DNA from 4 places in the Kocuria sp. 2SI genome. Region 4 is predicted to be linked to each of the others. Evidence: riboswitches for the same ligand, from Rfam matches in the RefSeq annotation. Region 4 holds a riboswitch; each other region holds the start of a gene.
The links. Region 4 has a riboswitch for thiamine pyrophosphate ahead of thiM (hydroxyethylthiazole kinase). Riboswitches for the same ligand answer to the same signal wherever they lie in the genome.
Positions count from the first base shown of each region.

Region 1: it holds a riboswitch for thiamine pyrophosphate, as region 4 does, so the genes downstream of both, FFS25_RS00180 (MFS transporter) here and thiM (hydroxyethylthiazole kinase) in region 4, are expected to answer to the same signal.
Region 2: it holds a riboswitch for thiamine pyrophosphate, as region 4 does, so the genes downstream of both, FFS25_RS13965 (FAD-dependent oxidoreductase) here and thiM (hydroxyethylthiazole kinase) in region 4, are expected to answer to the same signal.
Region 3: it holds a riboswitch for thiamine pyrophosphate, as region 4 does, so the genes downstream of both, FFS25_RS02835 (ECF transporter S component) here and thiM (hydroxyethylthiazole kinase) in region 4, are expected to answer to the same signal.

Region 1 is NZ_SCNB01000001.1:39,695-43,246, reverse strand. Features, by position in the region: gene FFS25_RS00185 (APC family permease) at 1-532, opposite strand, end outside; gene FFS25_RS00180 (MFS transporter) at 612-1,928, opposite strand; TPP riboswitch at 1,923-2,030, opposite strand; gene FFS25_RS00175 (heparan-alpha-glucosaminide N-acetyltransferase domain-containing protein) at 2,132-3,289, shown strand; gene FFS25_RS00170 (acyl-CoA thioesterase) at 3,311-3,552, opposite strand, start outside.
Region 2 is NZ_SCNB01000034.1:191-3,742, reverse strand. Features, by position in the region: gene FFS25_RS12750 (thiazole synthase) at 1-646, opposite strand, end outside; gene thiS (sulfur carrier protein ThiS) at 643-882, opposite strand; gene FFS25_RS13970 (FAD-dependent oxidoreductase) at 914-1,531, opposite strand; partial or broken gene FFS25_RS13965 (FAD-dependent oxidoreductase) at 1,599-2,114, opposite strand; TPP riboswitch at 2,101-2,201, opposite strand; gene thiE (thiamine phosphate synthase) at 2,245-2,952, shown strand; gene FFS25_RS12730 (Lsr2 dimerization domain-containing protein) at 3,196-3,552, opposite strand.
Region 3 is NZ_SCNB01000003.1:127,619-131,170, reverse strand. Features, by position in the region: gene FFS25_RS02855 (Na+/H+ antiporter subunit E) at 1-327, shown strand, start outside; gene FFS25_RS13990 (MrpF/PhaF family protein) at 324-710, shown strand; gene mnhG (monovalent cation/H(+) antiporter subunit G) at 710-1,099, shown strand; gene FFS25_RS02840 (DUF4235 domain-containing protein) at 1,207-1,488, shown strand; TPP riboswitch at 1,633-1,737, shown strand; gene FFS25_RS02835 (ECF transporter S component) at 1,853-2,551, shown strand; gene FFS25_RS02830 (ATP-binding cassette domain-containing protein) at 2,548-3,552, shown strand, end outside.
Region 4 is NZ_SCNB01000012.1:16,549-20,100, reverse strand. Features, by position in the region: gene thiE (thiamine phosphate synthase) at 1-413, opposite strand, end outside; gene thiM (hydroxyethylthiazole kinase) at 410-1,312, opposite strand; TPP riboswitch at 1,306-1,404, opposite strand; gene FFS25_RS08315 (Rne/Rng family ribonuclease) at 1,529-3,552, opposite strand, start outside.

The DNA.
Region 1 (3,552 bases), on a different contig from region 4:
ACCCGGCCATGAACACCGCGCCCAGCAGTAGGAGCAGCCCGACGGTCACCCAGAACTGCCAGTGATGCGCCTCGGCTGGCACGTGCGGATTCTCGACGATGTGCACGGCGGCATCGGCCGAGGACAGGGTCATGGTGATGACGAAGTCCGTGATCGCGAAGCCGAGCAGGCACAGGACCAGCACCTTGCCACTCCAGCGCGGCAGCAGCGTCTCGAGCATCCGGATGGAGCCGGCGCCGTGCGGGGAGGCCACCGCCACCCACCGGTAGACCGGCAGCGCGCCGAAGAGTGTTACGGCCACCAGCACCAGGGTGGCCAGCGGGGAGATCAGCCCGGCAGCCAGGATCGCGATGCCGGGCTGATAGCCCAGGGTGGAGAAGTAGTCCACGCCGGACAGGCACATGACCTTCCACCAGGGATGGGTCTTCTCGTCACGATCGGGTCGGCGATGCGGGGCGCCGTAGGAGGCGGAGGGGGATCCGGCCAGCAGCCAGGCGGCGGCGCGGGAGGGCGGTGCGATCACGGCGTACATGATGCGCCTGTCCCGCTCACGGCCCCGCCGCCGAGGGCCTCAGGCGGCTGGCAGTTGCCTGTGAGCCGCGATCTGCCGATCAGTCGGGCAGCGGACCCGACCGATCCGGCTCGGGGCCGAGCAGCCCGCCGAGGGCCACCAGGAGCCCGCCCACCGCGAGCACCGCGGCGATCGCCGCGTGCGGCCCGAGCAGCTGCTGCAGCGGCGGCAGGTAGTAGGGGTAGAGCGCGGGCAGCACGATCGAGATGCTGTAGGCCACCCCGTATCCGCTGGCCCGGATCTCGTCGGGGAAGCGCTCCGTCAGATAGGCGCCCACCGGCCCGTAGCCGGTCACCGTCGTGACCTGCAGCGCGGTTGCCAGCAGCAGCACCGTGCCGATGCCGGCTCCGAGGGCCCCGGACAGCAGCGCCAGGAGGATGACGGGGGAGACCGCTGCGCAGAACAGCCCGAAGCCCACGAAGAACCGGCGCCGCCCGATCCGACTGGACAGCGCCCCCGCCCCGGCCATGGCCAGCGCGGACACGGCCGTCGCGCCCAGCATGACGAGGGAGACGGTCTGCGGCTCGAGCTGGGGCATGCGCGAGAGCTGGGCGGTCAGGGTGGGCACTGCCATGTAGGTGAGCAGCCACAGCCCGGTCATCAGCACGAGGACCTGCCGCAGCGACCGGCGGCTGCTGCCCCTGACGAGCTGCGCCAGCGGGTGCGCTGAACGGGCCGGGCGCCGGCGCTGCGGAGCCTCCTCGACCATGAGGCGGTAGTAGATCAGCATGGCAGCGGCCAGGGCGGCGCCGAGCAGGAACGGCAGCCGCCAGCCCCAGGCGGCGTACTGGCTGTCGTCCAGGAGCAGCAGCAGGAGGGAGGTGACGGCGGCGATGCTGGCGTTGGCCAGCGGCGACATCGCCATGATCATCCCGCTGAGACGACCGCGTGAGCGCGGGCGCGCCCACTCCATGGCCAGCGGGATCGCCGACGTGTACTCCCCGCCCAGAAAGATCCCACCCAGCAGGCGCAGCGCCAGCACCGTCAGGAACGTGCCCGCCCCGAGCACCTCGTGCCCGGGGACCAGGGCGATCAGCAGGGTCGTGAGGCAGATGCCGGCGAGGGCGACCTGGGTGATGAGCACCCGGCCCGCGCGGTCGGCGATCGGGCCGAAGATCATGGCCCCGAGCGGGCGGCCCAGCAGGGTGGCCACGAAGATCAGGCCGGCATTGCGCACGATGTCGTGATCGCCGAACAGCTGCGCCGACACCGGAGCCAGGGCGATCACGGGCAGGAAGATGTCGAACTGGTCGACGTAGTTGCCCATGATCCCACCGCGGATCGCGCGGCGGGTCGGTGCGGGAGGGCGCCCGTCGGAGGATGCGGTCGCGGGGGCGGACAGGGGTGCAGAAGGCATCGAGCTCTCACTTCCTTCGCCGGTATGAACCGGAGCAGGTTCGACGGTCGAAGCCGCGTCAGCTTCCTCTCAGCCCGTGCCCGGGCTCCCGTGTGGGGTCATTCAGCGGTGCAGGTCCCACGACCTGCGCGCCGCACCGTCGATTCTAGCGGCGCGACGGGTTCGCGTGGCCGAGGCCCGAGCATGTGAGGCACAGTGAGGGCGTGTCCCTCACTGCCTCCGAGCTCTCGAGCCTCCCGACGCGCCCGGACACGTGCTCGCGCATGCTCGGCATCGATCTGGCGCGGGCCGTCGCCCTGCTCGGGATGATGGCCACCCACACGATGGACCTGGTGGATGCGGCCGGTGATCCGCAGCCCGTCGGGCTGATCGCGGGCAAGGCGGCCGCGCTGTTCGCGGTGCTGGCCGGGTTCTCGGTCGAGCTGTCCACGCGGCGCTATGGGCGCTGGCGCGAGGCGGCTGCCTCACTGGCGGTGCGCGGCGTGCTGATCGCGATCCTCGGACTCGTGCTGGGATCGCTGTCGAGCTCGATCGCGGTGGTCCTGGTGAACTACGGGGTGCTGTTCCTGCTCGCCCCGCTGGTCCTGCGGCTTCCGGCCCGATGGCTGGCGGCCACGACCGTGCTCTGGCTGGTCGCTTCCCCGGTGGCCTCCCACCTGATCCGCGACGGGCTCGGCCTCCAGCGCGCCGTCGAAGCGCCCGAGCTCTCCCACCTGGCTCAGCCGGGTGAGCTGGTCATCGGCGTGCTGCTCACCGGCTACTACCCGGTGCTGCAGTGGATGGGCTACCTCCTCGTGGGGCTGCTCCTGGCCCGGCTCGACTGGCGCAGCGCCGCCACGGCCGCCTGGGCAGGGGCCGTCGGCGCCCTGCTGGCCGCTGCGGCCTGGGTGAGCTCGCAGCTGCTGCTGTCCGCAGGCGGGCACGAGGCGCTCGAGCGCGCCGGCTCCGGTCTGCCGCCGCTGGCCTGGGGCTCGCCGTATGCCGCGCAGACCATCGGCAGCCACGGGACCACGCCCACGACCACGTGGTGGTGGCTGGTCACGGTCGGTCCGCACTCGTCGACGACCTTCGACCTGGTCTTCACCTCGGGCATCGCGGCGGCGGTCATCGCCGTGTGCGTTCTGATCTGCCTGGCGATAGGGGAGCGCACCCGCCTTCTGATGCCCGTGCTCGCGGCCGGCTCCATGCCGCTGAGCATGTACACGCTGCACGTGATCCTGTCCGAGCTCACCGACCTGTACGTGCTGCATGTGCTCCTGCTGCTGGGGCTCGCCGCGCTGTGGCGGACCGGCGGGGAGGGGCCTGGACCGCTCGAGAGCTTGGTCTCCGGGACCGTGCGGCTGGTCGTGCCGCGGCGCTGAGCCTCCCGGCGCCGCGTGGCCTCAGGCGGACGTCGTCGACTCGCCGGACTCCTCCAGCAGGTGATTCGGCAGCCGATTGCCCTGTGCGCGGCTGCGGATCTCGAGCAGCGTGCGGGCGTGCTGCCACAGCCGCTTATCCGCTTCGGTCACCGGCTCCCAGGCGGGGACAGGCACGGAGGTGCCCTCCTCGTCGCGGGCCACCATGACTGTCAGGCAGTTGGTGGTGACCTCCAGCTCGCGGGACTTCGGATCCCCGGAGCGGA
Region 2 (3,552 bases), on a different contig from region 4:
CCAGCTCCATCGCGAGCGCCGCATCCGAGGCTGTCCCGATCCCCGCATCGAGGATCACCGGCACCTGCGCGCGGGAGGCGATGAGCTCGATGTTGTGCGGATTGAGGATGCCCAGCCCGGTGCCGATCGGGGCACCCAGCGGCATGACCGCGGTGGCGCCCACCTCCTCGAGACGCTGCGCGACCACGGGGTCGTCGGAGGTGTAGGCGAACACCTTGAAGCCCTCCGCCACCAGGCGTTCCGTCGCATCGATGAGTTCGACGGCATCGGGAAGGAGCGTCTCCTCGTCGGCGATGACCTCGAGCTTCACCCAGTCCGTCTCCAGGGCTTCGCGGCCCAGCTCAGCAGTGAGCAGCGCGTCGCGCGCGGTGTAGCAGCCGGCCGTGTTCGGCAGGATGCGGATGTCATTGCGCTCCAGCAGGGCGAAGAGCGAGTCGCCGGCCTGCTTCGAGTACCGCCGCATCGCGACGGTGGTGAGCTCTGTGCCGGAGGCCAGCAGCGCCTCCTCGAGGACGCTCAGCGAGGTGATCCCGCCGGTGCCCGTGATGAGGCGCGAGGTGAGCTCGACACCGTCGATGGTGAGCGAGTCCCCGGTGTCCGTGGGGATGTCCGCCGTCGTCTGAGTCGCAATCGTCACTGTCGTCAGCCTCCCTGCATCGCGGTGATGATCTCGACGGTCTGGCCGTCGACCAGGCGCGTGCCCTGCCAGCGGCTGCGCGGCACGACGGCGGAGTCGAGGGCGACGGCGACGCCCAGGCGCCCGCCGTCCGCCGGTGTGCCGTCCGCCGTGAGCGGTCGGTCGATCGTCTGGGCGACGAGGTCCAGGAGTGAGGCGTCATCCTCGATCGGATGCGCGGCCCCGTTGACGGTGAGGGTGGGCACGGAAGGTCCTTCCTGAGCGGTGTCCATGGTGTCAATCTGTCGTGTGGAAGCGGTACGGGTCGGTGGCGCGCAGAACGCCTGCGAGGTCGGTGCCCGGAGAGTCCCCGGTCACGAGCGCCGCGGCCGCATCCGCCAGCAGCGGTGCGAGGAGCACCCCGTGCCGGAAGCCACCGGTCGCGAGGATGAGGCCGGGCACGCCCGCGCCGTCGCCGTCGCGCAGTCGCCCCAGCAGCGGCACGTCATCCGGGGTGCCCGGCCGAGCACGGGCCATGACCTCGACCAGTTCCAGGTCGCAGACCGCAGGGACGAGCGTCTGGGCATCGCGGAGCAGTCGGTACACACCGCCCGCACTCGCGCCCGCAAGGTCGTCCTCGCGCGAGGTCGCTCCGATGACGATCTCGCCGTCGGCCCGCGGCACCAGGTAGATCGGCACTCCGTTCACGACGCCGCGGATCGTGCGCTCGAGGAGCGGCGCGGAGCCCTCCGGCAGCCGCGCGCGGAGGATGTCGCCATGCACCGGTCGCAGCACGGCCGCCGGGGAGGCGGGCAGGCCGGAGAAGAGGTCGCTGCGCAGGCCGGTCGCGAGGATCGTGTGCCTCGAGGCGATCCGGCTGCCGACCGCCAGCTCGACTCCCCCCGCCGTCGCCACACAGCCGGACAGCCGCCTGCGTGACGAGCGTGGCGTGCGCGCGATGCTCCCGCGACGACAATGCCGCAATCAGACCCGCCACCAGCCTGCGCGGGTCGACCTGGTGGTCGCCCACCGCACGGAACGCTCCCGCCAGCCGGGGAGACAGTGCCGGCTCCAGTGCGCGCGCCTCACGGACCGTGAGCGCGTCGACCTCCATCCCGTGCGCGATCTGGTGCTCGCGGAGCTCGGCCAGGCCCTGCCGGTCCGCTGGGGTGCCGGCGCACACGAGGGTCTCCGTCCTGCGGTAGCCCACGTCGTGGCCCGAGGCCGCCTCGATTCCGGCGATGAAGTCCGGGTAGTCGTCCGCGGCCTTGCGCATGAGCGGGTACAGCGCGTGCTGCTGGTACTGGACCTCACTGGCCGGGGCGATCATCCCCGCCGCGGCACGGGAGGCCGCTCCTCCCGGGTCCGGGTCGACGATCGAGACGGACAGTCCGCGCTCACGCAGACGCCAGGCCGTGGAGAGGCCGATGACGCCGGCACCCACGATGACGACATCGCAGTCGTGCGCATCCGGGTGCGACTGTTCCACTGCTCTCATCCTTCCCTTCGGCGGCATGATCCGCATCAGGTTCGACGGTCGGCGCTGGGGCCCTCTCAGCCCCGTAGGGCTCCCGCAGAGTTCGCGATCTCCACGAGTGCGTGCATCGTCGTGACTACACTCGTGGATCGTGAGCCATCATACAGACGCCCCCGCTGGGGAGGGCGCGCAGGCCAGGGCCGCGCGCATCGCCACTGCTCGCCTCTACCTGTGCACGGATGCCCGCACCGGCCCCGGGGATCTGGAGAGCTTCCTCCACGCCGCGTACGCCGGCGGCGTCGACATCATCCAGTTGCGCGACAAGTCGATCGGCACCGCCGATGAACTCGCAGCACTGGAGATCCTCGCTCGTGCGGCTCGCGCGCACGGGAAGCTCTTCGCGGTCAACGACCGCGCGGACGTCGCCTCCCTCATCGGCACCGATGTCTTCCATGTGGGCCAGCAGGACCTCACCCCCGCACAGGCCCGCAAGCTGCTGGGCGACGAGGTCGCCATCGGCCGGTCGACGCACACGGTCGAGCAGGCCCAGGCGGCACGGCTCGACCCGGACGTCGACTACTTCTGCACCGGGCCGATCTGGGAGACCCCCACGAAGCCGGGCCGTAAGGCCACCGGACTGAGCTTCGTCGAAGACGTCGCACATGCGGAGAACAACGATGCAGACCGCGTCACCAACGAGGACCCCGCGAAGCCGTGGTTCGCGATCGGCGGGATCGACGAGCAGCGTCTGCGCCAAGTCCTGGACGCCGGCGCACAGCGGATCGTCGTCGTCCGGGCGATCACCCAGGCCGACGACCCGGAAGCCGCCGCCCGCCGCCTCCGCGCAGCCCTTCGGTAGTCACGACTCCAGCCACGCACAGTCGCAGCTCGCTCCGGCGACAGTGCCTCCATTCGGCGGGACGCGACACTCACGACGTGGAATGGTTCGAGGCCTCTTCCTCGCGCTCAACTGAGCGAATCCGTCGTCGGTTGTCCGGACAAAACCCACAATGCGATTCACTCACCGGAGTGATGAAGCAGAAGAAAGCCCGCGTCGCTCCTCAGAACAACGCGGGCCCTCGACAGACCACGGGATTTAAGATCAGTCCAGTCCCGGCTTCCCGGCGTTGACCCATTCCTGCTCCCATTCGGCTTTGATCCGTCCGCGCTTCGGAACGTCATAGCCACGGAGGTCCAGGAACTTCCGCATCGCGGCCAGCTCTTTCTTCCGCTGAGCACCGCCTCCGCTCTTCTTCGCGCCCGCTGCCGGTGCCGCCGCAGAAGCCTTCCGACTTTTCGCGATGTAGACCTTCAGCGCCTCCTGCAGCTGCGTGTGCTCGTCAGGGGTGAGTTCGATCTCGTACGCACGCCCATCCAGCGCGAACTGAACGGTATCCACTTCGTCCGACTGCGCACCGGGGAAATCAGAGGTGAGCACTTCTACGAATTGCTTCGCCAT
Region 3 (3,552 bases), on a different contig from region 4:
TCCGATCTGATCCTCACGGCCACCGGAAGCACCATGGGACTGATCCCGGGCTCGGTGCTGCTGGAGGTGGACCGTCCGAACGCGACCCTCTACTTCCACGTCCTGGACGTGCACGACGACGAGGACATCGAGCACTTCCGGGAGTCCGTGCGCAACACCGAGGCTGCCTGGATCCGCATGATGGGCTCTCCGGAGGACTACGCCGCGCTGCGGCGCGAGGACGCCCAGAAGGGCCGTGGACTCAACCCCCGGGCCGTGCTGCGCAGCTGGGCGGGCTACGCCCACAGATCGAAGGCCGAACGACGGGATGAGGAGCAGAGCCGATGAGCACCATCGTCATGGCCGTGTGCCTCGTGATGCTCGCCGGTGGGGCCGCCGGCGTGCTGTACCGACTGGTGAAGGGACCCTCGCTGCTGGACCGCGTGCTCTCCAGCGACGTCCTGCTCTCCGTGGTGGTCGCCGCGATCGCCCTGGAGATGGTCTGGAGCGATCACTCCGACTACATGATGGTCATCGTGACCGTCTCGCTGCTGGGCTTCATCGGCTCGGTGTCTGTGGCGCGGTTCGTCCAGCCCACGCGGCCACGGAAGACGGGCCAGACCGATGAGGGCGCCACCAAGGAGCCGGTCGAGGGCGAGCGGGCCGAGCAGGATCACCGGCCCGCCCCGATGCAGAAGCCCGCCCCGTCCGAGAAGGAGGGACACCGCTGATGGATCCCATGGACCTCGTGCTCGACATCGTCGTGGGCGTGCTGCTGCTCGTGGGCTGCCTCATGTCCCTGACGGCCGGCCTCGGCCTGATCCGGCTGCCGGACGTCCTGTCGCGGATGCACGCGGCCACCAAGCCGCAGGTGCTCGGTCTGCTGTGCATGCTGCTGGCCGTGGTGATCCACTCCCGCGAGTGGACGCTGCTGCCGCTGGCCCTGCTGGGCTGGGCCCTGATGCTGCTCACGGCGCCGGTCTCGGCGCACATGGTGGGGCGCTCGAGCTATCGGACCAAGCACGTGCTCGATGAGACGCTGATCGCCGATGACCTGGCCGCAGCCCTGGACGAGGCCGACACCGCCGAGTCGCAGGGCGGCGCGGACCGCCCGTCGTGATCCGCAACGGCTCGCCGAGCGCGCTAGGGTGAGCACCGAACCTCCGGCGCCGGCTGAGGCGCCGGTTCCGCGATCTCCCGAGTGGCTCACTCGGGGTAGGAGATGACATGAACCCCAAGATCATGGGACTCATCGGCACCGGCGCGTCCGTGCTGGGCGTGCAGGCCGCCACAAAGGGCCTCGACGCCACGTGGAAGAAGGTCACCGGCCGCCAGGTCCCGTCCAAGGGCGACGACCCCCGTGAGGACCGCTGGCTCGACATCGTCCTGTTCGCCGTGGTCAGCGGTGTGCTGACCACGGTCGTGCGGACCCTGGTCAACCGCCAGGTCGCCGAGCAGCGCGAGAAGGCCGAGCTCAAGGCGCAGGAGAAGGCCAAGGGCCGCGGCTGATCTCGACCGGTCCGGGCTGGCCGCTGCGCGCGGCCTGCTGATCGATGGCGAAGGCGCCGGGAGCATCCGCTCCCGGCGCCTTCCTCCGTTCCGTGCGTGGCAGCGGCCGACCTGCATCGCGGCCGCGTCTCGCGTAGGATCTCAGGCACACGACAGGGGAGCGCCCGACGGCGCTGAGAGTGCGGTCCGCCGCAGACCCTCGAACCTGCTCCGGTTAGCACCGGCGAAGGGAGTCGAGCATCTCGAGGGTGCTGTCGCGCAGCGGCATCGGCGCCTTCCGGCCCCGCCGTCGAGCGCGGCACGCATCCTTCCCCTCCTGATCAGCGGGACGCCATGGCGCCCCCGATGCCCCAGGAGGAGCACCATGACGCAGCATCGCAGCACCGACCCGCTGAGCCCCGATCGCAGCAGCGCCGATCCCGGCCTCGATCCGCGCTCGCAGAGCGGTCCCCACCCGCGCCCGGATGGCGCCGCCCGCTCCCCGCAGCGCGGCTCCCGCTCCCGCCTGCGGTGGCGCGTGCTCGACCTCGTGGTCCTCGCGGTGCTGGCCGCCGCCAGCGGTGTCCTGTTCTGGGCTTGGTCGTCGCTGGTCTACCCGGTCTCCGAGGCGCTGACCGTCGGCTACCCGCCGGCAGGCGGGCTGCTGGTGGGCGGGTGGCTGCTGGCCGGACCGCTGGGCGCGCTGATCATCCGCCGTCCGGGAGCGGCCCTGGCCTGCGAGCTGCTGGCCGCCTCCTTCCAGGGGCTGCTGGGCACCACGTTCGGCGCCACAGTCGTGATCTCCGGCCTGATCCAGGGCGCTGCGGCGGAGGTCGTCTTCCTGGCCTTCGGCTACCGCCGCTTCGGACCGGCTGTGGCGATCGCCTCCGGGGCGCTGGCCGGCGCCCTCGGGACGCTGAGCGAGTGCCTCCTCTACTACTACGAGTGGCCGGGGGCTCACCAGGCGGTCTACGTCGTGCTGGGCACGGCCTCTGGCGCGGTGATCGCCGGGCTTGCCATGTGGCTGCTCGTGCGCGCGCTGCGTGCCACCGGTGTCCTGTCGGGCCTGGCCTCCGGGCGATGACGGAGGCTGTCCGCACCGCTGGGGCGAGCGTGACGGCCCGCGGCTTCGGCTGGCAGCCCGACGGCCGCGGCGAGCCCGCGCTGCAGGGCCTCGACCTGCAGATCCCCGCCGGTCAGCGGATCCTGCTGCTCGGGGCGAGTGGGTCGGGCAAGTCCACCCTGCTGCACGCCCTGGCGGGGGTGCTGCCCCAGACCGAGGACGAGACCGACGACGGCGCGGGCAGCGGCCCCCGCGGGCAGCTGCTGGTGGACGGGCGCCCGGCGGCGCAGCGGGACGCGGTCACGGGGCTGCTGCAGCAAGATCCGGAGTCTTCGATCCTGCTGGCGCGGGCCGGTGACGACGTCGCCTTCGGGCCTGAGAACCTCGCGGTGCCGGCGGCCGAGATCGGCCCGCGCGTGGACCGCGCCCTGGACTCCGTGGGGCTCGAGATCTCCACGGACCGGGACACCTCCGCCCTGTCCGGCGGTCAGCAGCAGCGCCTGGGGCTGGCCGGGATCACCGCCATGCGCCCGCGGCTGCTGCTGCTCGACGAGCCCACCGCCAACCTGGACCCCGAGGGCGTGGCCACGGTGCGCCGGGCCGTCGAGGCGGTCGTCGAGGACACCGGGGCCACCCTGGTGGTGGTCGAGCACCGCACCGAGGTGTGGGCCGATCTCGTGGATCGCGTGGTGGTCCTCGGTCCGCGCGGCGTGGTGGCCGACGGATCTCCGACGCAGCTGCTCGACGCCCACGGAACCTACGCCGAGCAGCTGCGCCGAGCCGGTGTGTGGACTCCCGGGGCGCAGGTCGAGCCGCTGCTGCCGGAGGCCTTGGCAGGCGGCCTGCTGCTGAGTGCCGGGGCCCTGGAGGTCTCGCGCGAGCAGCCCTCGCAGCGCCGGCTGTCCAGGCGCCGACGGCGCGTGCGCTCGGGGCGGCCCGCTCCGGAGGACTCGATGGCCGGAGCCCCCGCAGCCCTGCCGGTCGACCTCCAGCTGCGCGCCGGGTCGGCCGTGGCCCTGACC
Region 4 (3,552 bases):
AGGTAGTCCACCGTGCCCGCGGGCAGTGCCGCGGCAGCTGCGATCTCGTCCTGCGAGGCCGCAGAGAGCCCGATGATCGCCTCCGGTCCGCACAGGCGCCGGGCGTCCTCCGGGGGCAGATCCGACTGGCCGATGTGGACGCCGTCGCATGCGACCCCCCGGGCGCGTGCGGCCAGGTGGCACTCCACGCGATCGTCCACGACCACCGGGGCCGCGCCGTCTACGGCCGACACGACGGCCTCGAGCAGCTCGAGCAGCTCGCGTCCGGAGGCATCCTTGGCCCGGACCTGGATCATGCTCGCCCCGCCCTCGACAGCCAGCCGCGCGACCTCGGGGACGCTGCGAGTCCGGCTGAGCTGGGGGTCGGTGACGTGGTAGAGCGACAGTGCGGCGGGGTCGAATCGGGGGCTCATCGCCCGGCCTCCTCGGCCCGACCCGCCCCGGCGGCGGCACCGTCCGCGGCGTTCGAGGCATCGGCTGCCTCGACACGGCAGCGCTCGGCGACGTCCTCGGGGCGCAGCCCGGCCAGGGCGTCGAGCAGATGCACGGCGAAGGACCCCGGGCCCTGGCAGCGATCGGCGGCGTCCTCGGCCGCCAGCCCCCAGACCAGGCTCCCGGCCGCAGCGGCCTCGGCGGGGTCCTGCGCGACGGCAGCGAAGGCCGCGATCACGGAGCCCAGGGCGCACCCTCCGCCCACCACCTGGGTCAGCAGCCCGTGACCGTGCGGCACTCGCAGCGTCCCCGACGCGGAGACGATCAGATCGACGGGCCCGGAGATGGCCACGGCATCGGCGCAACCGGTCGACACGAGCTGCCGAGCGGCCTGCACCGCGGCCTCCGGGACATCCGTCGTGTCGACGCCGCGGCCCCCGGCCCCTCCGGTCAGAGCCAGGACCTCCGAGGGGTTGCCGCGGATCACCGCCGGACGGGACTCGAGCAGCTCGGCGGCAAGGGCAGTGCGGATCGGCAGCGAGCCGATCGCCACCGGGTCCAGCACCCAGGGGCGGCCTGAGGCCTGTCGCGCGGCAGCGGCCTCGCGCATGGCGCCGCGCTGCTCGGGATCCGGGGTGCCCAGGTTGATCAGCATGCCGTCGGCGACCTCGGCGAACGGCCCTGCCTCCCCCTGGATGTCCGTCATGGCCGGAGCAGCGCCGAGGGCCAGCAGGGCGTTGGCGGTGAAGTTGGAGACCACCGTGTTGGTCAGGCACTGCACCAGGGGGCGAGTGCTGCGCAGCTGCTCGAGCAGCCGGGCCATCCGCTCCGAGACGGGCTGGTGGGCGGACTGCGATGGACTCTGGGTGTGACTGTGCATCAAGGCGACAATCCCTCCGCTAGTGCGAACTAGTTCAGGTTCGACGGGTGTGCTCTCAGCCGCCTGCTCGGGCGGCACCCCGTGTCGTGCCTGCTCAGTCTACACGTGATCCGGCTGCTCTGTTGGGAGACGATGACGGCCGCCTCCCCGCTCGGGGAGGCGGCCGTCATGCACGCGGCTCAGCGGGGCCGGCTGCTCGCCGGTGCGGCCCTGCGCTCAGGTGCGCCCGTGACCGTCCTGCGGCGAGGACTGCTCCGCGCCCGTCTGAGGAGCGGCCTCGGGCGCGCTGGCGCGCCGCGAGCGGCGCGGGCGGCGACGCGGTCCGGCGGCACCGGGCTCGCGCTCGCCCATGGTGCTGGCCAGCGACTCGAGCTGCGAGCCGGTCGAGCCGCCGGCGCCCAGCGCCTCGGCGGCGCTGTGGCCCTGCGGCAGCTCGATGACCTCGCCGTTGATCGTCACCTGCGAGGCTCCGTCGGTCTGGGCGACCACCGAGGCGGTGCCTGCGGTCACGGTCGCCGCGGCGCCCGGAGCCGCGGGAGCCGACTGCGGGACCTCGGGCGTGCCCGCCGGGGCTGCGGCACGGCGCGAGCGACGGGCCCGCTGGCGCACCGGGGCGGCCTGCTCCGCGTCCGCATCGCGCACCGTCGCCGTGCCCTGAGCGGCCGGGGCCGTCGGTGCGGCCGGGGCCTGGACCGGCTCCGGCGCCGCCTGGGCAGCGGCCGCGGTGCGGCTGCGACGCTTCTGCTGAGCGGCAGCCGCCTGCTCGCCCTGGGAAGCACCCTGGGCCGCCTCCTGCGACTCGGCTCGCGCCGTGCGCGATCGCCGCTCACGTCGTCCCTGGGGGCCCTGAGCGGCGTCCCGGCGCTTCGGCTCCGATGCCTCTCGCGGCGTGGACTCGCCGTCGGCCTCCTTCTCCGGGGCCGACTGATCCGCCGCGTCCTCGCGCGGGGCGCTCGCCTCGGGAGCCTCGCCGGAGGCCGCACGGATGCGCGCCTCGATCAGGGAGCGGGTCTCGTCCTCGGAGCGGGCCCCGGACTGCGCCTCGGACCGGCCGCGGCCGCCACGGCCGGAGGATCGCTCACCGCGCTGCCGGCGCTGCCCGGAGCGGCCGTCCGACTCACCGCGGCCCCGCTCTGCCTGGGCGCCCGTGTCCTGGCCCTGCCCCGGATCGGCCTGCGGGGAGTCCTGCCGGTCGCTCTGGGCCTGGTCGCTGCGGTCCTGATCGTTCTGGTCCTGCGGGGCCTGGCCGTCCTGACCGCGGCCGCGCGAGCGCTTGCCGCGGCGCTTGCGACGACGCTTGCCGCTCTCGCGGGAGTCCTGGGACTCCTGCGTGCGCTGGCCCTGGGACTCCTGGTCCCCGGCGGACTCGCTCGCAGAGGCTGCCTCCGTCCGCTCTCCTGCCGAGGCGGAGGAATCGGTGTCGTGGCCGCTGGCCGAGGCGATCGCGGCCAGGGCGCTTCGGGTGGCCTGTGCGCGCTTGGCCTGCTCCGGATCCTCGGCGCGCGGACGCTGCTCGTCCTGAGCGCCCGGGAGACGACGGCTGCGCTTGCGGTCGTTGCGACCCTGCCGGTTGTCCGAGGAGCCCGAGCTGCGGCCCTTGAGCGGGTGATCGTGGACGACCACGCCGCGGCCGTCGCAGGCCTCGCAGTCCTCCGAGAAGACCTCGAGCAGGCCGGTGCCCATGCGCTTGCGGGTCATCTGCACGAGCCCCAGCGAGGTGACCTCGGCGACCTGGTGCTTGGTGCGGTCGCGACCCAGGCACTCGACCAGGCGCCGCAGCACGAGGTCGCGGTTGGCCTCGAGCACCATGTCGATGAAGTCGATGACCACGATGCCGCCGATATCGCGCAGGCGCAGCTGCCGCACGATCTCCTCGGCCGCCTCGAGGTTGTTCTTGGTGACGGTCTCCTCGAGATTGCCGCCGGAGCCGGTGAACTTGCCCGTGTTGACGTCGACGACGGTCATGGCCTCGGTGCGGTCGATCACCAGGGAGCCGCCCGAGGGCAACATGACCTTGCGCTCCAGTGCCTTGAAGATCTGATCGTCCACCCGGTAGTGGGCGAAGAGATCCTCGTCCCCGTCCCAGCGGTGGACGCGGTCCAGCAGGTCAGGAGCCACGTAGGTCACGTAGGCCTCGATGCCGTCCCAGGCCTCCTGGCCCTGGACGTGCATGGCGGTGAAGTCCTCGTTGAAGACGTCGCGCACGGTCTTGATGGTCAGATCCGGCTCGGCGTACAGCA